DNA from 4 places in the Kitasatospora sp. NPDC051705 genome. Region 4 is predicted to be linked to each of the others. Evidence: riboswitches for the same ligand, from Rfam matches in the RefSeq annotation. Region 4 holds a riboswitch; each other region holds the start of a gene.
The links. Region 4 has a riboswitch for cyclic di-AMP ahead of ACIA8Q_RS32795 (M23 family metallopeptidase). Riboswitches for the same ligand answer to the same signal wherever they lie in the genome.
Positions count from the first base shown of each region.

Region 1 (7,215 bases), on a different contig from region 4:
GATGTACTCCCGGATCGGCCTGCGCGCCGCCCTGCACAGCGCCGCCGTCTCCAAGGTGCTGCTCGCCGACCTGCCGCTGCCGGAGCGCCGCCGGGTGGTCGCCGGGATCGACTTCACCCCGCACACCGCCCGCACCCTCACCACGCCCGAGGAGCTGCTCGCCGAGCTGGAGCGGGTGGCCGCCCAGGGCTGGGCGCAGGACCACGCCGAACACGAGGCGTTCATCAACTGCGTGGCGGCGCCGATCCGGGACGTCACCGGCCGGGTCGTCGCCGCCGCGTCCATCTCCGTCCCGGACGTCGTGCTGCCCTACGAGCAGGTGCTGGACCTCCTCCCGCAGCTGCTCGCCACCGCCCGCGCCGTCTCGGCCGACTGCGGCCGCCCGGACCGTACCTGACCGACCGCCAGAACACGAGGAAGCCGATGACCGACAAGACCGAGATCCGCACCGACGGCGCCCCCGCGCCCGCCTGGACGTTCTCCCAGGGCGTCCGCAAGGGCCCGATCCTCCAGGTCTCCGGCCAGGGCCCGCAGGACCCGGCGACCGGCGAGTACCTGTACCGCGGCGACGTGCGGGCCCAGACCCGGCGCACGCTGGAGAACGTCAAGGCGATCGTCGAGGCCGGTGGCGCGACCATCGAGGACGTGGTGATGTTCCGGGTCTACCTCACGCAGCGGGCCGACTTCCCGCTGATGAACGAGGTCTACGCGGAGTTCATCGAGGAGAACGTGAAGCCCGGCGGGGTGAAGCCCTGCCGGACGACGGTCTTCGTCGAGCTGCCGCAGGAGCCGATGCTGGTCGAGATCGACGCCCAGGCCGTGATCGGCTGAGCGCCGCCGCCCGGACGGAAGGGCCCGGACGCCCCGCGCGTCCGGGCCCTTCCGCGCACCGCTCGGACGGCGCGGACGGGGCGGCACTTGCCACACCCTCCCACGGTGATTAGGTTAGGCTCACCTAACCAACTGGAGGTCCGTCATGAGTCTGCCCACCGACGACGCCCCGGTGCCCGAGCCCACCACCGCCGAACGGGTCCACAGCCTCCTCGCCGCGACCTCCTCGCTCACCGTCCGCGCCCTCGGCGAGCACCACGACCTGGACACCCCGGTCTCCGTCCACGGCTCCCGGCTGCGCCTGCGCGCCCCGCTCGGCTCCCCGCTCTCCACCGCCGCCGCGCGCGAGACCGACGGCCTCGCGGTCGTGCTCGACGTCACCGACGTCTCCCCCGTCGCCGTCCGCGACCGGATCCGCGCCCGCCTCACCCTGGCCGGCCGGCTGCACCTGGCCCACCTCGCCGACGACGGCATCAGCGTCCACCTGCGCGTGGACGTCGCCCACGCCGTCCTGTCCACCCCGTACGGCACCGGCGCCCTCACCGCCGCCGACCTCGCCCACGCCGCGCCCGACCCGCTGGCCCGGTACGAGGCCGCACTGCTCACCCACCTCGCCGACGACCACGCGGACGCCGTCGCCGTCCTCACCCGGCTGCTCGACCCGGCGCTGCTCGCCGGGCGGCCGGACGTCCGGCCGCTCGCCCTGGACCGGCACGGCCTGGTGCTGCGCCTGGACCACCCGCACGGCCACCGCGACGTCCGCCTGGTCTTCCCCGAACCCGTCGCCGACACCGAGGAGTTCGGCCAGCGGGTGCACGAGCTGCTGAACGCCGCGGAGCAGGGCCTGCCCGTCCACCGGCTCTGAACCCGCAGCCCGGCGAACGGCACCCGGCGAACGGCAGCCGACAGGCGGCAGGCGGCGGACGCCCCCGGGGCCGACGTCACACCCCCGGCGCCGTCCGCCCGTTGCGCGCGCCGGCGCCGGAAGCGGAGACGCACCGGGAACGCCCCCGGGAACGGCGGCGGAAACGGCAGCGGCCGGCCCGGCTCGCGAGGGAGGTCTCGCGAGCCGGGCCGGCCTGGGCGTGTCCCGCGCCCATGTCCGCCGTTGCGGCGATCACCCGGTCGAGCGGTCACCCGACATGACCATCCCGGAGGATCGTTTCGCCCCGCATCAGCGGTAGTCCCGAAGGGCCCGTCCGGCGGGACCGGGCCCTCGACCCGTCAGGGTCAGAGAGCGACGCCGTGCGCCCGCAGGTAGGCGACCGGGTCGATGTCCGAGCCGTACTCGGAGCCGGTGCGGATCTCGAAGTGCAGGTGCGGGCCGGTCACGTTGCCGGTCGCACCGGAGAGGCCGATCTGCTGGCCGACGGTGACGGTCTGACCGATCGACACGCCGATCGAGGAGAGGTGCGCGTACTCGGCGTAGTGGCCGTCGGCGAGCTTGATCTCGACCTCGTTGCCGTAGGCGCCACCGTTGCCGGCCTTCACCACGACGCCGTTGGCGACGGCGCGCAGCGGGGTGCCGGTGGAGGCGACGAAGTCCTGGCCGGTGTGGTGGCCGGAGGCCCACATCGAACCGGCCACGCCGTAGGCGGTGCCCAGCTTCGGGTTGGCCAGCGGGGCGACGAAGCCCGAGGTGCTGGCGGCGGCCGGGGCGGCGGTGACGGCGGCGGCCGGCTTCGGGGCGGCGGTCTGCACCTGGGTCTGGACCGGGGCGGACGGCTTGGCGGCCTCGGTCTTGGCCTGCACCTGGGCCTTCGGCTTGGCCGGGGCGGCGGGCTTGGCCGGGGCGGCCGGGGCGGCGGGCTTCGCCGGGGCGGCGTCCGCGGACGGCGCGGCGTGGCCGGCGATCGAGAGGTGCTGACCCGGGAAGATCAGGTTCGGGTTGCCGCCGACGACCGAGCGGTTGTGCTCGTACAGCGCCTGCCAGCCACCGTCGACGTGCTTGGCGTCGGCGATCTTCGACAGGGTGTCACCGCTGACGACGCGGTAGCTCTCGGCCTGGGCCGGGGCGGTGACGGGAGCGGCGGCCGGGGCGGCCGGCTTGGCGTCGACGCTGGTGGCGTCGGTCCAGGTGGAGCTCTGCGCGGCCGGGGCGGCCGGGGCGGTGTGCGCCTGGGCGCTCACGGCGGCCACGAGCGGAAGGGCGAAGGAGACCCCGGTGACCGCGGTGGCGATGCCGATGCGGGCGGCGCGGGGCAGGGCGATACGACGAGCCTGAGCAGGCATGGAAGTTTCCTCTCCGACGCCTGCGAGGTGAGCTGTCGGGTTCGGGCTGGAGTTGCCCGGCCGCATGCGCGGCTTCACCCCAAGCCGGCCCTGGGATCCGGTACGCGAAGCGCGTGCCGATCCCGGTCCGGCGACTTACCTGTGGGTCCCCCGCTCCTGCCGTACAGAGTTCAGTTCGAACCACCGGGCAGCGGCAGGATTCGGCGTTCCACCCGGCGGATCCGTCCGGACTGGCCGGGCGGTCGCTGAACTAAAACCCATCCGTCCGGGTGAAGCAATGTCGATCTCTTGAACGGACAACCATCCCCGCCGAGGCCGTGACACTCCGAATGATCGGCTGCACCGTGCGTGCACAATCCATTCACCCGGCGCCACTGATCCACGACGCTGCGCCGATCCCGCCACCGCTGCGCGACCGTTCGCTCACGCACCGCACACCGTCGACACACCCCCCGGTGACCCTTGTCACGCGGGCCCCGCGGGGCGCAGGATCGGGCCGTGGCCACCTCCGCGGCCGGCACCCTGCGCCTGGGCACCGCGCAGGGACGCTGGGTACTCCTGGCAACCGTGCTCGGCTCCAGCATGGCGATGCTCGACGGCACCGTGGTGAACGTCGCGCTGCCCCGGATCGGCACCGACCTCGGTGCCTCCCTCGCCTCCCTGCAATGGACCCTGAACGCCTATCTGCTGACGCTCGCCGGGCTGATCCTGCTCGGCGGCGCGCTCGGCGACCGGTACGGCCGGCGCCGGGTGTTCCTGATCGGGGTGGTCTGGTTCGCCGCCGCCTCGGCGGCCTGCGCCGCCGCCCCCACCATCCAGGTGCTGGTCGCGGCCCGCGCCGTGCAGGGCATCGGCGGCGCGCTGCTCACCCCCGGTTCGCTCGCCATGCTGCAGGCCGTCTTCCACCCGGAGGACCGCTCGGCGGCGGTCGGCCTGTGGTCGGGGCTCGGCGGCGTGTCGGCGGCGGTCGGCCCGTTCCTCGGCGGCTGGCTGGTGGACGGCCCCGGCTGGCGGTGGATCTTCCTGCTCAACCTGCCGCTGGCGGCCGCCGTCGTCGCGGTCGGCGCCCGGCACGTCCCGGAGAGCCGGGACGAGAGCGCCACCGGTCGCTTCGACGTCCTCGGTGCGCTGCTCGCCGCGCTCGCCCTCGGTGCGCTCACCTACGCGTTGACCGCCGCCGGGGAGGGCCTCTCCCCCGCGGTCTGGTTCGCCGGAGCGGTCGGGCTGGTGCTCGGCGCGGCCTTCCTCACGGTCGAACGCCGCGCCGCCGAGCCGATGCTGCCGCTCGGCCTCTTCTCCTCCCGGCTGTTCACCGCCGTGAACCTGGTCACCCTGTGCGTCTACGCGGCGTTCAGCGGGGTGTTCTTCCTGCTGGTCGTGCAGCTGCAGATCGTCTCGGGCTTCTCCCCGCTGGTCTCCGGCCTCGCCCTGGTCCCGATCACCGTGCTGATGCTCACGTTCTCGGCGCGCGCCGGGCGGCTGGGCAAGCGGATCGGCCCGCGGATCCCGCTGACCGTCGGGCCGCTGCTGTGCGCCGCCGGGGTGCTGCTGATGCTGCGCATCGGCGCCGGCTCCACCTACTGGGCCGACGTGCTGCCGGCCGTGACGGTGATGGGCTGCGGGATGACCCTGCTGGTGGCGCCGCTGACCGCGACGGTGCTGGCCGCGGTCGAGGTGCGGCACGCGGGCATCGCCAGCGGCGTCAACAACGCCGCCGCCCGCGCGGCCGGTCTGCTCGCGGTCGCCGCCCTGCCGGCGCTCGCCGGGCTCAGCGGCGACGCCTACCGGGTGCCGTCCGCGGTGGACTCCGCCTTCCACACCGCGATGCTGATCTGTGCCGGTCTGCTCTGCGCCGGCGGGCTGACCGCCCTCGCCACCGTCCGCGGAAACGTGCTCGCGCCGGAGGACCACCCCGTCGCCGAGCCGGACTGCGCGTGGACCTGCGGCACCACCCCGCCGCTCGACCCGGGCCACGTGCACACGGACGAGGGCCCCGCCACCGGAACGGCGGCGGGGCCCTCGTCGGGCTGAGGCGACGTCAGAGGATGTCGCCCGGCGCGTACTTGGCGGCCTCCGGGTAGGCGGCGGCGACGGCCTCCACCTGGCGGACGACCTCGGCGACCTGGGCACCGGCCGCACCGGTGAAGGAGAGCCGGTCGGCCAGCAGGGCGTCCAGCGCGGCCCGGTCCAGCGGGATCCGCTCGTCGGCGGCCAGGCGGTCCAGCAGCTCGTTCTCCCGGGCGCCGGCACGCATCGCCAGCGCGGAGGCGACGGCGTGCTCCTTGATGACCTCGTGCCCGGTCTCCCGGCCGACGCCCGCCCGCACCGCACCCATCAGCACCTTGGTGGTGGCGAGGAACGGCAGGTAGCGGTCCAGCTCGGTCTCGATCACGGCGGGGAAGGCGCCGAACTCGTCGAGGACGGTCAGGAAGGTCTCCAGCAGGCCGTCGAAGGCGAAGAACGCGTCCGGCAGCGCGACCCGGCGCACCACGGAGCAGGAGACGTCGCCCTCGTTCCACTGGTCGCCGGCCAGCTCGCCGGTCATCGAGGCGTAGCCGCGCAGGATGACCGCGAGGCCGTTGACCCGCTCGCAGGAACGGGTGTTCATCTTGTGCGGCATCGCCGAGGAGCCGACCTGGCCCTCCTTGAAGCCCTCCGTGACCAGCTCGTGGCCGGCCATCAGACGGATGGTCTTGGCCAGGCTGGACGGCGCGGCGGCCAGCTGGACGAGGGCGGTGAGCACCTCGAAGTCCAGCGAGCGCGGGTAGACCTGGCCGACGCTGGTCAGCACGTTCTCGAAGCCGAGGTGGCCGGCGACCCGCTGCTCCAGCTCGGCCAGCTTCGCGGTGTCGCCGCCGAGCAGGTCCAGCATGTCCTGGGCGGTGCCGACCGGGCCCTTGATCCCGCGCAGCGGGTAGCGGGCGATCAGCTCCTCCAGGCGGCGGAAGGCGACCAGCAGCTCGTCGGCGATCGAGGCGAAGCGCTTGCCCAGAGTGGTGGCCTGCGCGGCCACGTTGTGCGAGCGGCCGGCCATGACCAGCTCGGAGTGCTCGGCGGCCAGGCGGGCCAGCCGGACCAGCACGGCCACCGTGCGGTCGCGCACGTGCTCCAGCGACTGGCGGACCTGCAGCTGCTCGACGTTCTCGGTCAGGTCCCGGGACGTCATGCCCTTGTGGATCTGCTCGTGGCCGGCGAGCTCGCTGAACTCCTCGATCCGGGCCTTCACGTCGTGGCGGGTGATCCGCTCACGGGCGGCGATCGAGCCGAGGTCGACCTGGTCGATCACCCGCTCGTAGTCGGCGACGGCGTTCGCCGGCACCTCGACACCGAGGTCCTGCTGGGCCTTCAGGACGGCGAGCCACAGGTGGCGCTCGAGGACCACCTTGTGCTCGGGGGACCACAGCTGGGCCAGGGTCGCCGAGGCGTACCGGGAGGCCAGGACATTGGGGATCTGGGGCTTCGCGCTCACGCTTCGCAAGCCTAACAGCCGAGGTCAGCCGGAACGCCGCCGGATCCGCGGCCGCGCCCCACCCGCCCGCGGCGCCCGAGCCTCAGTGCCCGGGTCACGACGCCCGGGCCTCATGCCCGGGCCGCTACGCCCGGGCTGCGGCGTCCTAGGCCCCGGTGCCCGCCCGCCCGGCCAGCACCGGCAGGACCTGCCCGCAGATCGAGTGCAGCGCGATCCGCTGCTCGTCGGTCATCGCCTCGAAGGCCTGGTGGGTGCGGGCCATCTCGCCGCGGATCCGGGTGAGGATCTCCCGGCCCTCGTCCGTGATCACGACGATCTTCACCCGGCGGTCACCGGCCGCCGCCTCGCGGTGGGCGAGGCCCAGCGACTCCAGCCGGTCCACGATCCCGGTGACGTTCGACGCGTCGCAGCCCAGCCGACCGGCCAGCGCCCGCATCGGCACCGGCTCCTGCACCGAGCCCAGCGCCTTGGCCTGGGACGAGGAGAGCCCGTGCCGGGCGGCGGCGGCCGCGAAGTCCTGGAAGTACGCCGCGCCGACGGCGGCCAGCGCCTCCATCAACTCGGCGTTGGTCGGTACGGTCGTCGTCGCTGTCGAACCCATGGGACCAGCGTACGGCGGAGTGCTTCACCAACTCAAGCTTTGACCACGGCAACCGTCACCGGGGAGGCGGAACCGTCACCGC
Region 1 covers NZ_JBITCO010000018.1:32,781-39,995, reverse strand. The annotation lists gene ACIA8Q_RS22350 (IclR family transcriptional regulator) at 1-397, shown strand, start outside; gene ACIA8Q_RS22345 (RidA family protein) at 424-831, shown strand; gene ACIA8Q_RS22340 (DUF2470 domain-containing protein) at 977-1,696, shown strand; gene ACIA8Q_RS22335 (peptidoglycan DD-metalloendopeptidase family protein) at 2,062-3,063, opposite strand; cyclic di-AMP (ydaO/yuaA leader) riboswitch at 3,066-3,249, opposite strand; gene ACIA8Q_RS22330 (MFS transporter) at 3,562-5,094, shown strand; gene purB (adenylosuccinate lyase) at 5,102-6,532, opposite strand; gene ACIA8Q_RS22320 (MarR family transcriptional regulator) at 6,678-7,133, opposite strand.
Region 1: it holds a riboswitch for cyclic di-AMP, as region 4 does, so the genes downstream of both, ACIA8Q_RS22335 (peptidoglycan DD-metalloendopeptidase family protein) here and ACIA8Q_RS32795 (M23 family metallopeptidase) in region 4, are expected to answer to the same signal.

Region 2 (7,215 bases), on a different contig from region 4:
GTCCGCCTCCAGGGTGCCGATCAGCGAGGCGGCCTTGGGGCAGGTCAGGTAGTAGAGCGTCGGGAACGGCGTGCCGTCGGGCAGCCGGGGCGCCGTCTCCACGACGTCCGGGTTGCCGCAGGGGCAGCGGTGCGCGACGCCGCGCAGGCCGCGCGGCACCCGGCCGAGCTGGGCGGCGATGGCCGCGACGTCGGCGTCGGAGACGTTGGGGTGGTTCTCAGTGGTCATGGGGGGAGGTGTCTCCAGCGGGGGACGGTGGGAGCGGACGGGGGGTGGCGGGGGCCAGCGCGGCGGTGTCGGCGGCGTCCACCGAGTCCCAGATGCTGGCGTACCAGGGCTTGGCGGCCTTCACCGGGCCGGTGGCCGAGCCCTCGGAGGGGCCGGGGCCGGCGGCGGACGCGGAGGGCTGGGCGGCGGCCTGGCCGGCCGGGTCCACCGCGATGTACGGGGTCTCCCCCGGCATCGCGTAGTGCAGCCGGGCGCGGGCCTGCGCCTTGACGTACTCCGGGTCCTGCCAGCGGGCCTTGTCCCGGCGCAGCTGCTCGACCTGCTGGCGCGCGTGGTCGGCCTTCGCCCGTTGGGCGGAGATCTCGGCGCGCTGGGAGATGAACTGCCGCGTCGGGTAGGCGAGGATCGCCACCAGCGAGCAGAGCACCAGGACGAGGACGGTCGCCCGGCTCGTGAACCGAGGCCGGGCCGCCAAGCCCGGGATCCTCCAGCCTGCCATCTCCCGTATCCCCTCCTGGTCGCGACGGTGCCCCGCCGTCCACCCTACGGGGTGAACGGCGGGGCACCGGTCAGGCTTGCGCGACCTCGCGGTCTCAGCCCTCGTGCTTGAACCGCGGGAAGGCGCCGCGGCCGGCGTACTCGGCGGCGTCGTCGAGGATCTCCTCGATGCGCAGCAGCTGGTTGTACTTGGCGACGCGCTCGGAGCGGGCCGGGGCACCGGTCTTGATCTGGCCGCAGTTGGTGGCGACGGCCAGGTCGGCGATGGTGACGTCCTCGGTCTCGCCGGAGCGGTGCGACATCATGCAGCGGTAGCCGTTGCGCTGGGCCAGCTCGACGGCGTCCAGGGTCTCGGTCAGCGAACCGATCTGGTTCACCTTCACCAGCAGCGCGTTGGCGGTGCCGGTCTCGATGCCCTTGGCCAGGCGGGCCGGGTTGGTGACGAACAGGTCGTCGCCGACCAGCTGGACCTTGTCGCCCAGCTTGACGGTCATGGCCTTCCAGCCGTCCCAGTCCGACTCGTCCAGCGGGTCCTCGATGGAGACCAGCGGGTAGGCGGCGACCAGCTCGGCGTAGTACTCGATGAGCTCGGCGGCGGAGAGGGCCTTGCCCTCGAACTGGTAGGCGCCGTCCTTGTAGAACTCGGAGGCGGCGACGTCCAGGGCCAGCGCGACGTCCCGGCCGGGCACGTAGCCGGCCTTCTGGATGGCCTCGGTGATGAGGTCCAGGGCCTCGCGGTTGCTGTCCAGGTTCGGCGCGAAGCCGCCCTCGTCGCCGAGGCCGGTGGACAGGCCGCGCTCCTTCAGCACGCCCTTGAGGGTGTGGTAGACCTCGACGCCCCAGCGGACGGCCTCGGAGAAGGACTCCGCGCCGATCGGGGCGATCATGAACTCCTGGATGTCGACGTTGGAGTCCGCGTGCGAGCCGCCGTTGAGGATGTTCATCATCGGCACGGGCAGCACGTGGGCGTTCGGGCCGCCCAGGTAGCGGAACAGCGGCAGGTCGCTGGCCTCGGAGGCGGCGTGCGCCACGGCCAGCGAGACGCCGAGGATCGCGTTGGCGCCGAGCGAGGACTTGTCCGGGGTGGCGTCCAGGTCGAGCATGGCCTGGTCGATCAGGCGCTGCTCGGTGGCGTCGTAGCCGACCAGCTCCGGGCCGATCTGCTCGATGACGGCCAGGACGGCCTTCTCCACGCCCTTGCCGAAGTAGCGGTTCTTGTCGCCGTCGCGAAGCTCCAGGGCCTCGAAGGCTCCGGTGGAGGCACCCGACGGGACAGCGGCACGGCCGGTGCTGCCGTCGTCGAGGCCCACCTCGACCTCGACCGTGGGGTTGCCACGCGAGTCGAGGATCTCACGGGCTACGACGACATCGATGGACGGCACGAGGCATCTCCTTGCGGAAGCAGGGTCCGGCTGACGTTGGTGCTGCCGGCGGGACGATTGCGGAGTCGTTACGACCAGAGCCTAACCGCCCGGGCCCCCGGGGCCACGCTGGCCTCGGTCCCGTCTCAGCGTGTGGCCGCACTACCCACCGGTAGTTCACCCGCCCGCCCGGGCGAACCGGCCCGAATCCGGGCGGAGGGGGACGGATCCCCGCCCCCCTCCGCCCGGCGGGCGGGAGCGGCTCAGCCGAGGTGCAGGACCTGGCCGGGCATGATCAGGTTCGGGTCGCCGCCGACGGTGCCGCGGTTGCCGTCGTAGACCGACTGCCAGCCACCGGTGACGCCCTGGGCGGCGGCGATGGTCGACAGCGTGTCGCCGGACCGGACGGTGTAGTCGTGGCCGCCCTGCGCGGCGGCCGGGGCGGTGCGCACGGCCGGAGCGGGCTGGGCGGCCTGCGGCGCGTAGTGCTGCGGGGCGGCGGCCTGCGGCGCGAACTGCTGGTAGACGCTCTGGTGGCTGGTCCAGTACCAGGTGCCGTTGTTCTGGTACCAGAACACCTTCGCGTCGGCGTCCCAGCCGGCCTTGCCGGAGAAGCCCGGGGCCTGCGGCTGCGCCTGCTGCGGCGCGGGCTGCTGGGCGGCCGGCTTCGGGGCGGCCGGCTGGGCGGGCTTGGCGGCGGGCTGCGCCGGCTTGGCCGCGGGCTGGGCCGGCTTGGCGGCCGGCTTCGCGGCGGCGGGCTTGTCGTCCGAGGAGGTGTCGACGCTCGCCGGCGCGCCGCCCTTGCTCAGGCCGGCCTTCTGCGAGCAGACCGGCCAGGCGCCCGGCCCCTGCGAGGCGAGGACCTTCTCGGCGACGGCGATCTGCTGGCCCTTGCTGGCCTGGTTGGCCTGCGGCGCGTACGCGGTGCCGCCGTACGCCTTCCAGGTGCCGGAGGTGAACTGCAGGCCCCCGTAGAAGCCGTTGCCGGTGTTGATGCTCCAGTTGCCACCGCTCTCGCACTGCGCGACGGAGTCCCAGGCGGAGGCCGGGGCGGCGGAGGCGCCGGTGGCGGTGAGGATCGGCATCGCGAGTCCGACGCCGGCCACACCGGCGACGGCGATGGCCTTCTCGGCCTGGGTACGACGACGGTGGCGGCCAGTTCCAACGAACAGCATGAAGGTCCCTCTCCGCACGCCTGCGAGGTGAGCTGTCGGGTTCGGACCGGGAGGTGGCCCGGCCGCCGTCAGCGGAAACGATTCCGCTCGGGCGGCTTCACCCCAAGCCGTGGGGAAACGGCAACAAACCTGGTTCCCCCGCCCCTGCCCAGGGTTCTGGTCGGTTTCCCGTGACGCGGCGGGCAGGATTCGGCGTCCCGCGCACGAGGTCCGCAGCTGCGAACTCCAGGGAGAGTAGACAGATCCTCAGACCAATCACAAGCTCATATCACCGATATCACACAGAAATCACGGCCCGCGCTCGATCGCCCACCAACCGTGCGGCTATGTCCGGATTGATGGAGGTTCAGCCACCCCTCCAACGGCCGCCGGCGACACCCAGTCAGCGTGTCGGAGGGTCGGAAGGTTCCCGGAGGACGGCCGGCGGCGCGTGCGGGGAACGGCTCTCCGGGCTGAATTCCACCGGGAGTTCCCGCAGTCCCCGCATGATCAGGCCACCGCGCCAGCGCAGATTCTCCGGGCTTTCCGCCAACTGCAGATCCGGCAGCCGGGAAAGCAGCGTGGCCAGCGCGCTCCGGCCCTCCAGCCGGGCCAGCGGGGCCCCGATGCAGTAGTGGATCCCGTGGCCGAAACCCAGGTGCGGGTTGTCCGTTCGCGCCAGGTCCAGGGTGTTCTCGTCCGAGAACCTGGCCGGATCCCGGTCCGCCGCGGCCAGCACCACCAGCACCGGGTCCCCCACCGGGATGTCCACCCCGCCGATCGACACCGGCCGGGTCGCGAACCGCCACGTCGCCAGCTCCACCGGCCCGTCGTAGCGCAGCAGTTCCTCGATCCCGGTCTCCAGCAGCGCGCTCTCGCCGCGCGCCACCGACTCCTGCAGCAGCCTGCGCTGCTCCGGGTTGCGCAGCAGCGCGTACGTCCCGTTGCCGATCAGGTTGACGGTCGTCTCGAAGCCCGCGAACAGCAGGATGAAGGCCATCGCGGCGGCCTCGTTCTCGGTCAGGTGCTCCCCGTGGTCGCTCGCCCGGATCAGGCCCGAGATCAGGTCGTCCCCCAGGTCCGCCCGCTTGCGGTGGATCAGCTCCAGCAGGTACGCCCGCATCCGCTTCACCGCCCGGCCCACGCCGCCGCGCTGGCCGCCGCCGTGCCGGATCATCATCCCCGCCCAGTCGCGGAAGTCGTCCTGGTCCTCGGCCGGCACGCCCAGCATGTCGCAGATCGCGTAGATGGGGAGCGGGAACGCGAACTCGTGGATCAGGTCCGCCGACCCGCGCTGCGCGAAGCCGTCGATCAGGCGGTCCGTGAGCTGCTGCACCCGCGGCTCGAACTCCGCGACCCGGCGCGGCGTGAACGCCTTCGACACCAGGCGGCGCAGCCGGGTGTGGTCCGGCGGGTCGATGTTCAGCAGGTGCGTCATCAAGTCCGCCTGGCGCTCCCCCGGGATGCCGACCCGGCCGGTGCGGTGGGCCTGCTCGCTGTGGTGCGCCGGGTTCTTCGACAGCCGGCCGTCCGCGAGCGCCTGCCGCGCGTCCGCGTACCGGGTCACCAGCCAGGCCTCCACCCCGCTGGGCAGCGTCGTGCGGTGCACCGGGGCGTGCTCGCGCAGCCAGGCGTAGGCGGGGTACGGATCTGCGGCGAACTCCCAGGTGAAGAGCTGCGGGGCGGTGGGGGCGGGCTGCGCTGACATGGACCGACCGTATCCGGTGCACCGGGGCCCGCCGCCCCGCGGACGCGGGTTCCGGGACGGACCCTTGGACAGGTCTTAACCGTAGGGCGGGCGTGAGCCTGGTCACCTGAGGGGTAATCCCTGTTGCGGAGGGTCAGGTCGTGCCTACGATCCTCCGCAGAAATCGTGGGCGCCGGTGCGGTGTCGCCCACAGGGAGGAGCAGACCATGCGGGTGAGCGGGGCAGTCGTCGTCATCGCGGTACTCGACGGCGGGTCGGGAGCCGACCTCGCCCGCCGGTTCACCGCGGCCGGCGCCGCCGGTGTGCTGATCGCCGACCAGCACGTCGGCGTGGCCGAGGACCTCGCCACCGAGCTCGACCGGCCGGGCTGCCCGGTCGTCGGCGTCGGCGGGGACATCCGCCGCCCCAGCGACGTCGCCGCCCTCGTCGACACCGCCGAGAAGCACCTGGGCCCGATCGACCTGTTCTGCGTGGCCGGCCCCGGCGGCGAGCGGATCGTCTCCCTCGCCGACCTGCCCGACCACCTCGACCTGGAACGCCTCGCCGAGCTGCTCGCGCTCGTCGGCGAGGCCATCGGCGAGGTCGTCCCGCCGCAGCGGCGGCCGGTCGGGAGCACCGCCGCCGCGGCCTGAGCCGGCCCCTCCGCCCGCCGGCCGGCCGGCTACTCGCCGGCCGGTTCGAGGCCCTCGGCCGCGCGCACCGCGTCCCGGTACCCGCGCGCGGCCGACCGCAGCGCCGCGTCCACGTCCACCCCGGCGTCGTGCGCCCGCTGCACGACCGCCAGCAGCAGCCGGCCCGCCGACTCCGCCGTCAGCCCCCCGGGCAGCTCGTACGGCTCGTCCGGCACGCCCGCGAAACCGGCCTTGCGCACCCGCGACACCAGCTTCGCCGCGTACGCCAGCGACGGCAGCCCGGCCGGCACGCCGTCCAGCACCGACTCCCGGTCCGACTTCTCGGCCGCCTTCAGCTGCTCCCAGTTGGCCTCCACCTCGGCGGCGCCCTCCGCGGTGACGTCACCGAAGACGTGCGGGTGCCGGTAGACCAGCTTGTCGACGAGGTCGCCGGCCACGTCGTCGATCGAGAACGCCTCCGACGGGTGCTCCTCGGCGATCCTGGAGTGGAAGAAGACCTGGAGCAGCACGTCCCCCAGCTCCTCGCGGAGCGTCTCCCGGTCCCCCTCCTCGATCGCCTCGACGAGCTCGTACGCCTCCTCGACCAGGTACTTCACCAGGCTCTCGTGCGTCTGCTCGGCGTCCCACGGGCAGCCGCCCGGCGACCGCAGCCGGTCCATCACCGAGACCAGGTCCAGCAGGCGCGCCCCCGGGAGGTCGTAGGAGCCCGGCAGCACCTCGATCTCCGGCACCTCGCCCGCGTGCTCCACGGCCAGCCGGGCCAGGGCGTCCGTGAGCCCCGGATCCCCGTCCGGACTCCCCAGCCACACCGTCGCCCCGGTCTCCGCGGGCGCGGTCAGCAGCCGGGCCAGGGCCGGCGCCGACCCCGGCGCCACGACCTCCACCACGACCCCGGCCTGCCGCACCGCCGCCACCTGCGGGTGCCCCTCGTCCGCCACCAGCACCCGGCCGGCCGACCGCAGGGCCTCCCACGCCGGCCACGCCAGCAACCCGGGGGCCACCCGGTGGGTGGTGGTCAGCAGGATCAACTTCGCGCCCGGAACATTCGTCGTCACACCCCCGAACCTACCCGTCCGCGCCCCCGCCCCGGGCCGGAGAAGGGCAACTGCGCCCGACTCCCGGCCGGCCGCCGCGGACACGCGACGGCCGGCCCGGGCCGGGCCCGGGACCGCCGTCGCCCGCCGCCGGGCGCTACTTCCTCGAACCCGCCAGGTCGTCGAACATCGCCGACAGGAACTCGCCGCACCAGCCCAGCAGCTCCCGGCCGACCAGCGGCTTGCCGCCGATCCGCCCGGTGCTCGGCCGCGGCACCAGCAGCTGCTGGGCGGCCGCCTTGACCTGGCTGCGCGGGTAGAGCCGGTTCAGCCGCAGCTGCTGGGACTCCCGCAGCTCCACCGGCCCGAACCGGACGTTGGCACCCTGCAGGGTGATGTCCGCGATGCCGCACCGCCGGGCGTACAGCCGCAGCGCCGCGACCATCAGCAGGTTCTCCACGGGATCGGGCAGCTTGCCGTAGCGGTCGGTCAGTTCGTCCCGGACGTGCTGGATGTCCTCCTCGGAGTTGACCGCGGCGATCGAGCGGTACGCCTGCAGCCGCAGCCGCTCGCCGGGCGCGTAGTCGTGCGGCACGTGCG
Region 2 covers NZ_JBITCO010000004.1:6,074-13,288, forward strand. The annotation lists partial or broken gene ACIA8Q_RS06630 (DUF501 domain-containing protein) at 1-246, opposite strand, end outside; gene ACIA8Q_RS06635 (septum formation initiator family protein) at 218-703, opposite strand; gene eno (phosphopyruvate hydratase) at 822-2,108, opposite strand; gene ACIA8Q_RS06645 (transglycosylase family protein) at 2,351-3,262, opposite strand; cyclic di-AMP (ydaO/yuaA leader) riboswitch at 3,264-3,434, opposite strand; gene ACIA8Q_RS06650 (cytochrome P450) at 3,645-4,949, opposite strand; gene ACIA8Q_RS06655 (SDR family NAD(P)-dependent oxidoreductase) at 5,162-5,581, shown strand; gene ACIA8Q_RS06660 (MazG family protein) at 5,611-6,636, opposite strand; gene mfd (transcription-repair coupling factor) at 6,773-7,215, opposite strand, start outside.
Region 2: it holds a riboswitch for cyclic di-AMP, as region 4 does, so the genes downstream of both, ACIA8Q_RS06645 (transglycosylase family protein) here and ACIA8Q_RS32795 (M23 family metallopeptidase) in region 4, are expected to answer to the same signal.

Region 3 (7,215 bases), on a different contig from region 4:
CGCTCGCCCTGTACCGCCGGCACGGCTTCATCGTGTGCGCCGGTGCGGACGCTGCCGCGGACGCCGGCACGGCCCCGGCCGCGGGCACCGACGCCCACACGGCCCCGGACACCGGCGCCGACGCGGTCACGGGCGTGCGCGAGATCGTCATGGCCAAGCCCCTGACCTGACCGCCCGAGCCACCCCGGCGACCTCACGCGCCCCCTGCCAGCCACCCTCGCCAGCACGCGCCGCCGGGCCCGCGCCGCCCCCGCGGGGGAGCGACGCGGGCCCGGCGCGTCCGTTCCGCGCGGCGGGGAACCGGCGGCCCGGCGTGTCACATGTGCGTGCCGCCGTCGATGCGGAGCTCGGTGCCGGTGACGAAGGCGCCGTCCTCGGAGGCCAGCATCGCGATCACCCCGGCCACCGTCTCCGGGCCGGCGAAGCCCTGACCGAGGGCGGGGGAGAGCTTGGCCAGCAGGCTGAAGTCGGCGTCGGAGGGCAGGCCGGGGTCGTTGGTCATGCCGCTGTCGATGCTGCCCGGTGCGACGCAGACCGCCCGCAGCCCCTGCTTGGCGTACTCGGCGGCGATGGCGTGCGTGAAGGACTGGATGCCGCCCTTGGTGGCGGCGTACGCGGCCATGTAGGGGTGGGCGAAGCTCGCCGAGGTGGAGCTGAAGTTGACCACCACGCCCTTGCCGCCCGCGAGCAGGGCGGGGAGCGCCTCGCGGGTCATCAGGAAGGTGCCGGTGAGGTTGACCGCGAGGAGCCCGTTCCAGAAGTCCAGGGTGGTCTCGTGGGTGTGCGAGGAGCGGAGGATGCCCGCCGCGTTCACCAGGACGTCCAGCCCGCCGAGGCCGGCGACCGCCGCGGCCACGCCGGTGACGACGGCCGGCTCGTCCGAGATGTCCAGGACCTGGATGGTCAGCCGGTCCGCGACTCCGTCGGTGGTGGCGCGGTCCAGGGTCCTCTTCAGGCCGTCCTCGTCGACGTCGACGGCGACGACCCGTCCGCCCTCGGCGAGGATCCGGTGCACGGTCGCCTGGCCGATGCCTGAGCCGCCGCCGGTGATCAGGACGTTCCGTCCGCTGAAGCGCTCCATGGTGGTACTCCGTTCGTTCGTGGTCTCTCGACCTCAAGAGACACGGTACGCCTAGGTGGCATAACGTGCCAATAAGGCTTGTCGAGCCATGTGGCCAGGGCGTGCCGACCTGGCGCAGTCCCGCGTAGGCTGACCCTCGTGACCGGACGCCCGACCCTCACCCAGCGCCGCCGTGACGCCACCCGGCTCGACATCGCCCGCACCGCCGCTGCGCTCTTCGCCGACAAGGGGGCGGAGGCCACCACCGCCGAGGAGATCGCCCTCGCCGCGGGGATCTCGCTGCGCACCTTCTACCGGTACTTCTCGGTCAAGGAGGACGCCGTGGCCCCGCTGCTCGCGGCGGGCGGACGGCAGTGGGTCGACCGGCTCGCCGAGAGCCCGGCCGGACTGCCGCTGCGCGAGGCGCTGGAGAGTGCGGCGGCGGTGTCGCTGACGCCGGTCGACGAGGCGGGCGCCGAGATGATGCGGTGGACCCGCAGCCTGCTGCGCGACCCGCGCCTGGACGGCACCTGGCAGCGCGTCCACGCCGACTCCGAGGCGCGGCTGCGCGCCGTCCTCGCCGAGCGCTGCCCGGCGGGCACCGATCCGCTGGAGATCCGGCTGGCCGCCGCCGCCGCGACCGCGGCGATCCGGGTGGCCCTGGAGCAGTGGGCCTCCTCCGACGCGCCCGCCACCGGCCCGGACTCCCCGCAGGACCTCGGCGCGCGCTGCATGCGGGAGCTCACGGCCGGTTTGCGGCTCTGGGAACGGGTGTCCTGAAGCCCCCCCCGGGGGCGTGGCTCCGCCCCCGGCGCCGCTACGCCCTCGAACCCCCCGCCGGCTCCGGCGTGTCAGTCGCTCCGGCGGGCGGCGGCCGGCAGTGGTTCGACCCCCACGACCCGGCGGATCCGGGTGGGCTCGACGAACACGGTGACGCGCCGTTCGCCCGGCACGCCCCACTCGTAGCGGTCCGAGCCGAGGTACTTCCGGGCCAGGCGGTCCAGCTGGCGGTCCGCCTCCTCGCCGGTCACGAACTCCACGGCCCGGCCGTGGATCTGGACGCGGTCGTACGGGTCGTCCGGATCGGCGTGGGAGAGGCAGAGCCGGGGGTCGTGGCGGAGGTTGAGCTCCTTGACCCGCCCGACGGTGGTGTTGAAGAACACCCGGTCGCCCGCCAGGTCCACCCACATCGGCGTGACGTGCGGGGCCCCGTCCGCCCCGGTGGTCGCCACGTACCAGATCCGGGGCTCCCGCACCCGTGCCCGGATGTCGTCCGTCCAGCCGCCCATGGGTCGCCTTCCGTGTCGGTCCGTCTCGACCTGATGCACGCTCAGGGTAGGGGGTGCGTGGCCGGCGTGTCGGTAGGGCGGCGACGGTCGGCGCCGGGCCGTGGCCGTCGTCCGCCATCCCGCCGGCCCGGTCCGCCCGCGTGGTGACAACAGCTGACAGCTGACAGATTTCAGACGACAGATAACAGATAACAGATTTCAAACTCTGTCACCTGTTATCCGTTACCCGGAAACGACCAGCAGACTCCCCGTGACCTCCCAGCCGTCGTCAGCCTTCTCCCAGCCGGACGCTAGGGTTGATCCTCGCGCCCCGGCGGGGGGAACCGGGGTGACCTCCTCGGATGTCCCCAGCGGAGGGGACTGGAGTTCGAGGCGTGGGAGCAAGCAGGACATGGGTCTGACGAGCCACAAGGTGTTGGCGCTGACCGTATTGATCGCCGTCGTGATGATGGCCGGCACGGTCTGGCTCTGGCCCAGACTCGCGAGAGCGACCTGGCAGGCGGTCCTGGGGAGGATCGGCGCACTGCTCGCGACCCAGCTCGCGGTGCTCGCCGCGCTCGGCCTGGTGGCCAACAACTACTTCGCTTTCTACAGCAGTTGGGACGACCTGCTGGGCACCGGCGACACCGGACCGGTGGTCATCCACAACAAGGCGGACGCCTCCGGGCGCCTGCTCGTGGAGACGATCGGCCACGCCTCCGTCAAGGGCGGCGGCGCGATGGGCCGCGAGCCCGCCCAGTCGGGGGAGATCCGCAAGGTGCGGATCGACGGCGCGGTCAGTCGCCTCTCCACCGAGGGCTACGTCTACCTGCCGCCGCAGTACTTCCAGCCGGAGTACGCGCAGAAGCAGTTCCCGGCGGTGATCGTGAGCACCGGGTTCCCGGGGATCGCCGAGAACCTGATCACGCGCTTCAACTACCCCGGCGCGGCGCTCAAGCTGCTCCAGGAGGGCCGGATGCAGCCGACCGTCATGGTCCTGGTGCGCCCCTCGCCCGCCCTGCCGCAGGACACCGAGTGCGAGGACATCCCGGGCGGCGCGCAGTCCGACACCTACTTCACCAAGGACGTCCCCTCGGCGATCCAGGCGAGCTACCGGGTCTCCGCGGACCCGCAGGCCTGGGCCTTCATGGGCAACTCCACCGGTGGCTACTGCGCGCTCAAGCTGGCCATGCGCCACCCCGACGTCTTCCCGACGGCCGTCGCGCTCTCCGCCTACTACGACGCGGCGGACGACCCGACCACGGGGGACCTGTTCGGCGGCAGCAGCCAGCGCCGAAACGAGGCGAACCTGTTGTGGCGGCTGAAGAACCTGCCGCAGCCGAAGGTGTCCGTGCTCCTCGCCGGCACCAAGAAGGGCGACGGCGACTACCGGCGCGAGACCGAGGCCTTCGTCGACGCGGTGAAGGACCCGATGAAGGTGTCCTACAGCATGCTGGAGAACGGCGGCCACAACTTCGAGACGTGGAGCGCGCTGCTGCCCTCCTCGCTCGAGTGGCTGTCCCAGCACCTCAAGGTGCCCAACCAGACCGTCTGAGCCCCGGTCCGACCGGCCCAGGCCCGAGCCCGGCCCAGGCCCGAGCCCGGCCCAGGCCCGACCGACCCCTGACCGTAACGGCTCCGGACCGCAGCGGCCCCCGGCCGGACCGCCCGGACCGATCGGTCAGGCCACCCGCTCCAGGGTCCCGGTGTGCAGCTCGCCCACCCGGCCGCCCTCGCCCTCGAATGTCCAGAAGGCGCGGACCGTCAGCCTGCCGAGGTCCATCACGTGGCTGACGGTGATCCCGCTCTGCTCCGTCCAGCTGACGAAGTAGATCTCCGGCGCCACCTCGGCGACGTGCAGCCGCACGTCCTCCCACTGGCCCGCGGACTCGCCGAGGCCCTCCCAGCGCAGCCGCGTGCCGTCGGCCGAGTAGGCGTTGCGGAAGGCCGCGCCGTTGTCGGCCCGGAAGAGGTAGGTGCGGCCGGCGAAGGCGGGCAAGGGCGCGGTCATGGTGGGGCGGTACCTCGTTCCCGGTGGGGTGCGCACGGGTGGTCCGTGGGGTCTTGTGCACTGCGGAAGATGTCGGACCTCCAATTTATCCGACCGGGCGAGCCCGGCGGGTGCAGTTGTGCCGGGCGCGGCCGGGGGAGTCGGCCGCGCCGGAGGGCGCACCGGGCGGGCGCCCGCCGGACGTCCCTCGGCGGCACCGGCGAGCCGTCCTCCGGTCGCCGGGCGCCGGCGGCGCAGGCCGGGAGCCGGGTGGACGCCCGGCTCGGCCGAGGGGATGATCAACTCGACCGCCACGCAGCGTCGTTGATCGACACCACTGTGAGCTGCGCGACAACCCGCCCGGCAGAGTTGTCCGTTCACGGACGGTCTGCCTAGCCTGCAACGGCCGTCCGCCACGCGGACCCCGCCGCCGGGACGCCGAGTCCCGTCCACCCGCCGGCGGGCAACCGAGGACCACAGTGGACGGGAGCGGGGGAACCAAGGTCAGCGCCCGGCCCGCACGCTCTCCCGCGTGCGGGTCGCGGCTAGGGGTGAAGCCGCTCCCACCGGCGGCCGGGCAACTGCAGCCCGAACCCGACAGCTCACCTCGCAGGCGTCGCAGAGGACACCCCATGCACCAGCCTGCCCTCCGGCGCCGCACGCCGCGCCACGCCCGCCCGGCCCACCGGGGCCGCTTCGCCGCCCTCGCCGCCACCGGGGCGGTCGCCGTCAGCGGTGCCGGTCTGCTGGGCCTCCCGGCGACCGTCGCCGCCCACGCCGCCACCACCCCGACCGTCACCCAGGACCGGCTGGCCCCCGCGACGATGGTCGCCAACAAGGCCGCCACCGCCTCGCTGACCGTCCACTCCTCGGCCTGCGTCACCGCGAAGACGGTGGGTGTGGGCGTGCGCGACGCGCGCGGCACCAACCTGGACTTCCCCGGCAACCTCTCCAACGTGCAGATCTGCCCGAGCGGGCTGTCCTTCACCAGCGGTGCCCGCGCGCTGCCGGCCGGGACGTACAGCCAGTTCGGCTTCTGGCAGGACCTCGGCGGCGCCTGGCACAACCTGCCCTCGCAGCAGCTGGTGGTCTCCGGCACGGCGACCCCGACCCCGGCTCCCACCGCCACCCCGACGCCGTCCCCCACCAGCGCCCCCGGTGCCACGGCGAGCCCCTCGGCGGGCACCCCGGCCTCCCCGGTCGCGGGCAAGGCGCTGACCTGGTCCGACGAGTTCAACAGCTCGATCACCTGGGGCTCGCGCTGGGTCGGTGACAAGAGCACCGCCTACAGGTACGGGAACCACAACCCGGACGACAACAAGCTCGACCTGCTGAACAAGAACAACGTCAGCGTCGCCAACGGGGTCGCCACCTTCACGGCCGCGCCGAGCGGCACCACCCTGGAGAACGGCAAGCAGGCCTGGAACGCGGGCTTCCTGACCACCGAGGGCTCCAGCGAGGGCTTCCAGGTCAAGACCGGCGACTACGCCGAGACCCGGGTCAAGCTGCCGTCCGGTTCCGGTGCCTGGCCGGCCCTGTGGACCTGGAAGAACGGCAACGGGGAGATCGACTCCTTCGAGTACCACCCCGACAACCCGAACCTGCTGGAGCTGACCAACCACGTCAACCCCGGCAACGCCAAGTACTACACCGACGCCGGTGCCGTCGCGAAGGACCAGTGGGTGACGATCGGCACCTACTACGGCGCCAACTCGGTCGACTGGTACGTCAACGGCGTCAAGGTCTTCTCGGACGGCAAGGGCGTCGGCGCCAACTGGTCGGCGTACCTGATCCTCAACCTCTCGGTGTGCGCGGGGCAGTACCACCCGGCGCCGCAGGGGACCACGCCGCTCAGCATGGCCGCGGACTACGTCCGGGTCTACCGCTGACGCGTGAGCCGTCGGGTCCAGCCGCTCGGGCCCGACGGCTCACGTGATCACCGCCGGCAGCCCGTTCCCGGCTGCTGACGCCCGAGCGCCCGGGGCCGACCACTCGGCCCCGGGCGCTCGGGCGTACCGGCTCAGTCGTTGGTCGTCTCGACCACCCTGATCTCGAACGGCTTCCGGTTGTTGGTCTCGTCCTTGTCGTCCGCGCCGCGCACCGCGACCCAGCCGCCCTGGAGGGTGCCGAGCGGGAGGTCGGGGGAGAGGCGGACCGGGACGAGCGCGGTCGCGCTGCGCCCCGACTTCAGCCCCGCGGGGAAGACGCAGCGCACCCGGTGGCCGTTCTGGAACACCTCGCAGTCCTCGGGGAAGAACGGCTCCTCGGGGGTGACCCCCTCCGGCAGGGTGACCACGACGGTGAACGGCGAGGCGGTGGTGTCGGGGCCGCCGTTCCCGACGAATGCGTGGATCGTCGTGCTGCCACCGGGCGGAGCGGGGTCCGGGTCGATCCGGACCACCTCCAGGTCGGAGTTCGAGGGCTTGACCAGGGCCGCGCCGACGTCCACCACCGGCCGCGGCTCGGGGCGGCGCAGCGCCCAGGACGGCCCGGCGGCCAGCACCGCCACCGCGCAACCCGCCGCCACCACGGCGACCAGCCCGGCCCCACCGACCCCGCCGGATCCCCGACGCCCCGTGCTCCTGCGTTCCATCGCGACTCACCCGTGCCCTTGCGCTCCGGCGGCCCGCGCCGTCGCGCGCCGCGCCCGCACCCAGGGTGGCGGGGCGGCCGCCGGGGGCCCGGACAACCCGCCAGCCGTTCGCCTGGACGGGCGCACCGGTGCACCGGAAGTCGGCTCGTCGGACCTCCGGCGCACCGGGGGCCGTCCGGCCTGCGGCGCATCCGGGGTCAGGCCGGCCTCCGGCGCACCGGGAGAGGGGCTGAGCCCGTTCAGGGAGCCAGGACCTGCCCCAGCCGGGCCGCGATGTGGTGCATCACCGGGACGAGCGCGGAGG
Region 3 covers NZ_JBITCO010000002.1:278,811-286,025, forward strand. The annotation lists gene ACIA8Q_RS03850 (GNAT family N-acetyltransferase) at 1-170, shown strand, start outside; gene ACIA8Q_RS03855 (SDR family oxidoreductase) at 317-1,081, opposite strand; gene ACIA8Q_RS03860 (TetR family transcriptional regulator) at 1,220-1,840, shown strand; gene ACIA8Q_RS03865 (PPOX class F420-dependent oxidoreductase) at 1,912-2,349, opposite strand; gene ACIA8Q_RS03870 (alpha/beta hydrolase-fold protein) at 2,741-3,883, shown strand; gene ACIA8Q_RS03875 (MoaF-related domain-containing protein) at 4,010-4,339, opposite strand; cyclic di-AMP (ydaO/yuaA leader) riboswitch at 4,784-4,942, shown strand; gene ACIA8Q_RS03880 (hypothetical protein) at 4,951-6,207, shown strand; gene ACIA8Q_RS03885 (hypothetical protein) at 6,339-6,911, opposite strand; gene ACIA8Q_RS03890 (IclR family transcriptional regulator) at 7,151-7,215, opposite strand, start outside.
Region 3: it holds a riboswitch for cyclic di-AMP, as region 4 does, so the genes downstream of both, ACIA8Q_RS03880 (hypothetical protein) here and ACIA8Q_RS32795 (M23 family metallopeptidase) in region 4, are expected to answer to the same signal.

Region 4 (7,215 bases):
TGGCCCGAGCTGACCTCGAACGCGGTGGAGCACCTGCTCTACGAGCGTCTCCACCTCTACGTCCAGCCCGGGCCGGAGACGGACCCGCTGGCGTACGGCGCCGCGGTCGAGCTGCTGGTGGACCACCAGCGGGCGGCCCGGCGGCTGAACGCCAAGCGGCAGGAGCGGCTGCACGCCGAGGCCGAGTGGCAGGGCGAGGTCGCGGCCGGGCTGCTGCGCCGGGCCGACCTGGTGACCTGGCCCCGGCTGTACGCGCTGCTGCTGCACGCGTACGAGGTGGACGTCGCGGACCCGGCGGCGGTGCGGGCCTGGCTGGACGGCTTCCGGGAGCTGGCGGAGGAGGAGCGGCTGGCGGCGATCGCCGCGCTGGTCCCGACCGGCTGGCTGGACGAGCTGGACGAGCAGGGCTGGGGGCCGGCCCGGGTGCTGTCGGTCGGCATGGCGACGGACGGCGCGCGCCGGCTGCTGGAGCAGGGTCTGATGCGGCGCAGCTACCGCAACCTGGCGGAGCTGACCGCCGCGGGCCGGCCGATGCCGGACGAACTGTCCGGGGGCTTCGGGGAGTTCGAGGAGGCTGCGGCGCAGGCCGCGCTCGACCTGTGCGGCGAGTGGACCGTCCCGGGGCTGGCGCGGCTGCTTCTGGAGGAGTTCCCGGACCTCGCACCGGAGCCGGGGCAGGAGGAGATCGACGCCTACCTGGCGGGGCTGCCGCAGGAGTAGCCGCCCGCGGGGCGACGTGCCGGAGCCCCGGCCGCACGCGTGCGGCCGGGGCTCCGGTCCGTTCGGGTCCGCCGCGGTCGGCGGGGGCCGGTGGGGGCGCCGGCTCAGGGGGTGAGGCCGCGCTGCTCCAGCCAGGTCTCCGGGTCGACCGGGGCGCCGCCGCCGGGGCGGACCTCCAGGTGCAGGTGGGGGCCGGTGACGTTGCCGGTGGCGCCGACCTTGCCGATCTGCTGGCCGGAGGTGACCTTGCCGGAGCCCTTGATGATCGAGGAGAGGTGGCAGTACCAGATCTCGGTGCCGTCGGGCAGGGTCTCGACGATCCGGTAGCCGTACGAACCGGACCAGCCGGCCGAGGTGATGGTGCCCTGGCCGACCGCGAAGACCGGGGTCCCGGTGTCGGCGGCGAAGTCCAGACCGGTGTGCAGGTGGGCCCAGTAGCGGGCGCTCTGGCCGTAGTGGGCGGAGAGGTTGTAGTCCTTCACCGGCAGGGTGAGGGCGGCGGCCTTGGCCCGCTCGGCCTCCTCGGCGGCCCGCTTGGCCTCGGCCTCCTTGGCGGCGGCCTTGGCCTCGGCCTCCTTGGCGGCCTGGACGCGGGCGCCCTCCTCGGCGGCGGTGCGCTGGCTGTCGGCCTGCTGCTGGATCCGGGCGGCGAGCGCGAGCCCGGGGTCGGCGGAGAGGGCGACCGGGGTCTCGTCGGGGGCCTCGACGGCGGGCGCGGCAGCCGGGGTGGCGGAGGCGAAGCCGGTGGCGCCCAGGGTGGCCGCGACGGCGGTGACGCCGAGCAGCGGGGAGGCTCCGCGGGTCTGACGCGGCATCCGGTGCCGGTTGGCGTCGGCTTCCGGGGCGGGGTGCTCCAGGTCGGCCATGCCGGGGTGGTCGAGGAGCCGGGTACCGGCTGCGGGGCCGGCCGGGTGTGCCGGGGTGTGCGTCGACGCCACGGAGGCGCGCTCCTTTCCTTCCTTCGCGCCTACCGGGTTAGCTGACGGGTTCGGAGCAGGAAGGTCTCCTACGGCCGGGCCTGGGCCCCGCCGATTCACCCCAAGGAACGTGGTTCCCCGGCTCCCTGGCCTGCCCGGAGGCCGGCCGGCGGGATTAGGCGACGGCGCACGGTGCCGTCTGGGTACGGCGTTGACGACCGCGCTGCGTTATCAAACGTTAATCCTAGGGCGCCCCGATTCCAAGCCGTCCGCCCGGGACGACCGCAGATGACCAGGGCGCCCTGGTAGGTGATGGCGGGTTTTGTCCCCATTGACCGGCATTGAGCCGCTCGACGTGATCGAACGTCAGCGAACGACCCCCCATCTGAGTACGCCTACTCATGTGCGGACCGATCACCCCGCCGCATCCTGACGCCATGAACGCACCGATGCAGTCCCGCACCACGGCCGCGTACTACATCCAGGCCGTGCTCTCCTTCGCGCTGTCCGGCGGAGCCCTCGCCGTCGGGATCGCCTACCTGCCGGTCGGCGGCTGGACCCGCGCCTTCCTGGCGATCGGGCTCCTCTACACCGTCACCTCGTCCTTCACGCTCGCCAAGGTGGTCCGGGACCGGCAGGAGACCAACGAGATCGTCACCCGGGTGGACCAGGCCCGGCTGGAGAAGCTGCTCAGCGAGCACGACCCGTTCAAGGTCGACGGGGTCTGAGCGGGCACCGCGGGACCCCGGGGGCGGACGGCACCGAGGGCTTGACGGCTAAGGCTATTAGCCTTAGCTTTATGGCTATCGGCAGACGCCGACGACCCGCAGCGGCGGTCCCAGGAGGCCCACCATGAACGCCACCAGCGCCACCAGCACCCAGTACCTCGACGTCCCCGGCGGGCGCATCGCCTACGACGACACCCGGCAGGGCGACGGCGCCCCCGTCGTCCTGCTCCCCGGGATGCTCGACACCCGCGCCGCCTACCGGCACCTGCACCCGCTGCTGACCGCCGCCGGCCACCGCGTCATCACCATGGACCTGCGCGGCTTCGGCGAGTCGTCGATCGTCTGGGACGACTACTCACCCGCCGCCATCGCCACCGACGTCCTGGCCCTGCTGAACCACCTCGGCATCGAACGCGCCGTGCTCGTCGGCAACTCCTACACCGGCGCGACCGTCGTCAAGGTCGCCGGTGACGCCCCGCAGCGGGTCGCCGGGATCGCCCTTATCGACGCCTTCGTCGAGAACCCCCCGGCCAACGCCCTCATGCGCGGCGTCGTCCGCGCGATGGGCGCCCTGATCGTCCACTGGCCGGCCTTCTGGGGCTTCTACCACCGCAAGCTCGCCTTCCCCGGTGCCAGGCCCGCCGACTTCGACGCCTACGTCGACGGACTCGTCGCCGCCATGCGCACCCCGGGCCGCCGGACGGCCACCCGCGGACACGTCTCCGGCGACTCCGCGCCGATCGGCTGGACCGCCGCCGTCCGCTGCCCCGCGCTCGTCGTCATGGGCGGCAAGGACCCCGACTTCCCCGACCCGGAGGCCGTCGCCGACCGGCAGACCGCGGCGCTCGGCGCCCGGAAGGTCATGATCGAGGGATCCGGCCACTACCCGATGGCCGACGCCCCGGAGGCCACCGCCGGCGCCCTGCTGCCCTTCCTCGCCGAGCTCGCCTGACGCCTGACGCCCGGCCCCGGCCGCGGGCCCGCTCGCCCGAGCCCGGTCCGCCCCGCCGCGCCCGGGCCCGCCCCGGTCGTCCGCACCGCCCGCCCGCCCGTCCGCCCGTCCACGGAGAGACCGCACCATGCCCCGAGTAGGACTGACCCCCGACCAGGTCGTCGGCCACGCCCTCGCCCTCATCGACGAACAGGGCTCCGAAGCCCTCACCCTGGCCGCCGTCGCGGCCCGGGCCGGGGTCGCCACCCCCTCGCTCTACAAGCACGTCAGCGGCGGGCTCGCCGAGCTGCGCCGGCTGCTCGCCGTCCGGGTCACCGAGGAGCTCGCGGACCGGCTGGCCGAGGCCGCCGTCGGCCGCAGCGGGGACGACGCCGTCGCCGCCGTCCTGCGCGCCTACCACGCGTACGCCGCCGAGCACCCGCACCGCTACGCCGCGCTGCCCCAGGCCCCGCAGCCCGACGACGACCTCTCCCGCGCGGCGGCCCGGCTGGTGGGCGTGATCATCGCCGTCCTCCGGGAGTACGGCCTCGACGGCCCGGAGGTGATCCACGCGGCGCGCACCGTCCGCTCCGTCGCCCACGGCTTCGCCTCGCTCTCCATCGCCGGCGCCTTCCAGCTCGCCGAGGACCTCACCACCACCCACGACCGGCTGATCAGCACCCTCACCACCGGCCTGCGCTCCTGGCCCTCGGCCTGAGCCCGCCGCCGGGGCGCCGACCGGCCCGGGCCCGCGGCGGGGAGGGCGGGAGCACCGGTGCCGGTGGGGCTGCGGGGGCGCCGTTCACCCGCTTCAGCACCCACTTGAGAAATAAGGTATTAAGAATTAAGTGCCCCTCCGGGCACCCAAAGGGCACCCACCACCCTCCTCGGAACGGAAAGGCCGGGTATCCGATGGACCTGACCTCGCCGTGGCTCCCCCCGTCCGAGGACGACAGCCGGACGCAGCCCAGCAGTCCGGGCGGCCGCAGCGCCATGCGCTGCGTGCGCTTACTGCTCTCCTGCACCACCGCCGCCGAGCTGCTCGGCACCGTCCTCGCCGAGGGCCCCGGCTGGATCACCGGCGAGGGTTCCGCGCTCTACCTGCTGGACCCGGCCGGAATGCTCCGGCTGACGGCCTCGCACGGCCTGCCGGACTGGGCCCACGAGCGGTACAGCACCGTCGACCCGGCCGGCGACCTCCCCGCCGCGATGGCGCTGCGGCTGCGCCGCCCCTACCTGCTCACCCCCGAGCACACCAGCGTCGACTACCCGAACCGGAACGCCGGCATGGGTACCGGGATGGTCGCCGTGATCACCCTGCCGATGATCGTCGACGAGCGGCCGGTCGGCGTGCTCGCCCTGGCGCTGGCCCACCGGGGCACCGTCCCCCGCCGCGACCTGGACGTCCTGGAGACCATCGGCGACGCCTGCGCCCACCGGCTGTCCCACCTGCTCGACCACGCGGACGCCCGGCGCCCGCAGGGCCCCGCGCCGGCCCCCGAGGACTCCGGCCGGCCCGCCGGCCTGGCCCACCCGATGCTGTCGCTGGCCGTCCGGGCCGCCGGGCACGGCGCCTTCGAGCGCGACCTCGTCACCGGGGAGAGCTACTGGGACGCCGAGGCGTTCCGGATCACCGGCCAGCCGGCCGCCCCGGACGGCGCCGCCCCGGAACTGGACCGGATCGTCCACCCCGAGGACCTGCCGGACGTCCAGGCGGCGGTCGCCGAGGCGCTCGCCACCGGCGGGCGGTACCGGATCGCGTACCGGGTGCTGCGCGGGGGCGGCCGGGCGGCCAGCATCGAGGAGACCGGCGAGGTGATGCTGGACGTCCACGGCCGCCCCGTCCGGATCGCAGGGCTGTTCGCCGACCGCGAGCACGGCCGCAGGCCCGGGCGGGAGCGCCCGGAGGAGCCCGCGGGTGCTCCCACCGGCCCCGGCTCGCCCACCGCCCGCGCCGGCGCCGCCCCCGCCGGCGCCGCGCCCGACACGGCCCGGCGCGACGCCCCGGCCACCGCCCGGACCGCCCTGCTGCTGGCACTCACCCGCGCCCTGTCCCGGGCGGTGACCGTCCGGGACGTCACCACCACCGTCACCGACGTCGCCCGACCGGCCTTCGGCGCCGCCAGCATCGTGCTGGACCTGGTGGACGAGGGCCGGCTGCTGCCCGTCTCGCACACCGTGTACGGGGGCCCGCGCCGCACCGAACTGACCCGGCTCGCGGACCTCTCCGAGGGCGTGATGCAGCACGCCCTGACCCGCTCCGCCCCGCTGTTCAGCGAACCCGGCGCGGCCCGCGGCCAGCGCGGCCCGCTGACCCCGGCCGCCTGGGCGGTGCTGCCGCTGATCGCCTCCGGGCGGCAGGTGGGCTCCTGCCTGATCACCTTCGCCACCGAGCGCGCCTTCAGCCGGGAGGACCGCACCCTGTACTCGGCCTTCGCCGGGATCCTGGCGCAGTCCCTGGAGCGGGCCCGGCTGTACGACACCCACCACCACCGGGCCACCCAGCTGCAGCGCGCGATGCTCCCGCGCACGCTGCCCCGGCTGCCCGGGATCGCCAGTGCCGCCCGCTACCTGCCGAGCACCGAGGGCATGCAGATCGGCGGCGACTGGTACGACCTGCTCCGGCTGCCGGACGGCCGGATCGGGCTGGTGATCGGCGACGTCCAGGGTCACAACGCCGAGGCGACGGCGGTGATGGGCCAGCTGCGCAGCGGTCTGCGCGCGTACGCGACGGACGGGCACGACCCGGCCGCCACGCTGGCCCGGACCAGCCGGCTGCTGGCCGAGCTGGACACCGACCTGTTCGCGACCTGCCTCTACCTGACCCTGGACCCGGCCGACGGGGCGCTGACCGCCGCCCGGGCCGGGCACCCGCCGCCGGTCCGGGTCGCGGACGCCCGGGCCGTCGAGCTGGACGTGCCGGGCGGGCCGCCGCTGGGCGTGGACCCGGGGCAGCCGTACCCGCTCACGGTCGGCCGACTGGCGGTCGGCGAGACGCTGCTGGCGTACACCGACGGACTGGTCGAGGACCGCGAGGAGGACTACGACGAGTCGGTGCAGCGGATGCTCGGCGGGCTGGAGCTGTGGGCCCGCCGGACCGGCCCGGACCGGATCGGCGCGGCGCCCGCGCTCGAACGGCTGGCGGACCTGCTGACCCTGAACGTGACCGAGCGGCGGTCCCGGCCGGACGACGTGGCCCTGCTGCTCCTGCACCGGACGTCGCCCCTTCCGTAACACCGTGCACACGTTCCCCCCACATCACCGGATGCGACTCGGCCATTCGCGACCCGCTCCGGGCCCGGCCCCACGAGCACCCGGGCGGGGCGGATCGTCCCCGGGCGCCCCGATCGCGTCCGAACGACGCCGGTTTGACGCCGTATTGACTGGATATTGACGAGATCCGGTCACTTGGCGAGATCCGTTCACACCTTCGTAGGATCATCACCCTAGAATTCGCCGCGTGACGATGACTCAGTGGTGCGCAACGGCAACCGGCGTGCTCGCCGTCCTCGCCCTCGTGGCCGCCGCGCGGTACCGCGCCGTGTCCGTCACCCACCGCCGCCGCGCCGACCGGCTGCGGCGCGACCTCGCCCGGCTCCGGGAGGAGCTCGGCACCGAACTCTCCCGCCGCGGAGCCGACCTGGCCGCCGTCCAGCAGGAGCAGGAGCACACCGCCTCCACCCAGCGGGCCTTCCTCAGCGTGGCCCGCCGCATCCTCGTCATGGCCCACGACCAGCAGGCCCTGCTCGACGAGATGGAACGCACCCACGACGACCCGGCACTGCTGGAGGGCCTGCTCAAGGCGGACCACGCCGCGGCCCAACAGGCCAGGCTCGCCCAGACCCTGGCCGTCCTGTGCGGGGCCCGGGCCGGCCGCCACTGGCCCGAACCGGTCTCCCTGGAGGACGTCGTGCGCGGC
Region 4 covers NZ_JBITCO010000046.1:5,325-12,539, reverse strand. The annotation lists gene ACIA8Q_RS32800 (hypothetical protein) at 1-720, shown strand, start outside; gene ACIA8Q_RS32795 (M23 family metallopeptidase) at 825-1,658, opposite strand; cyclic di-AMP (ydaO/yuaA leader) riboswitch at 1,671-1,829, opposite strand; gene ACIA8Q_RS32790 (YiaA/YiaB family inner membrane protein) at 2,075-2,365, shown strand; gene ACIA8Q_RS32785 (alpha/beta hydrolase) at 2,490-3,317, shown strand; gene ACIA8Q_RS32780 (TetR-like C-terminal domain-containing protein) at 3,445-4,014, shown strand; gene ACIA8Q_RS32775 (SpoIIE family protein phosphatase) at 4,209-6,530, shown strand; gene ACIA8Q_RS32770 (sensor histidine kinase) at 6,763-7,215, shown strand, end outside.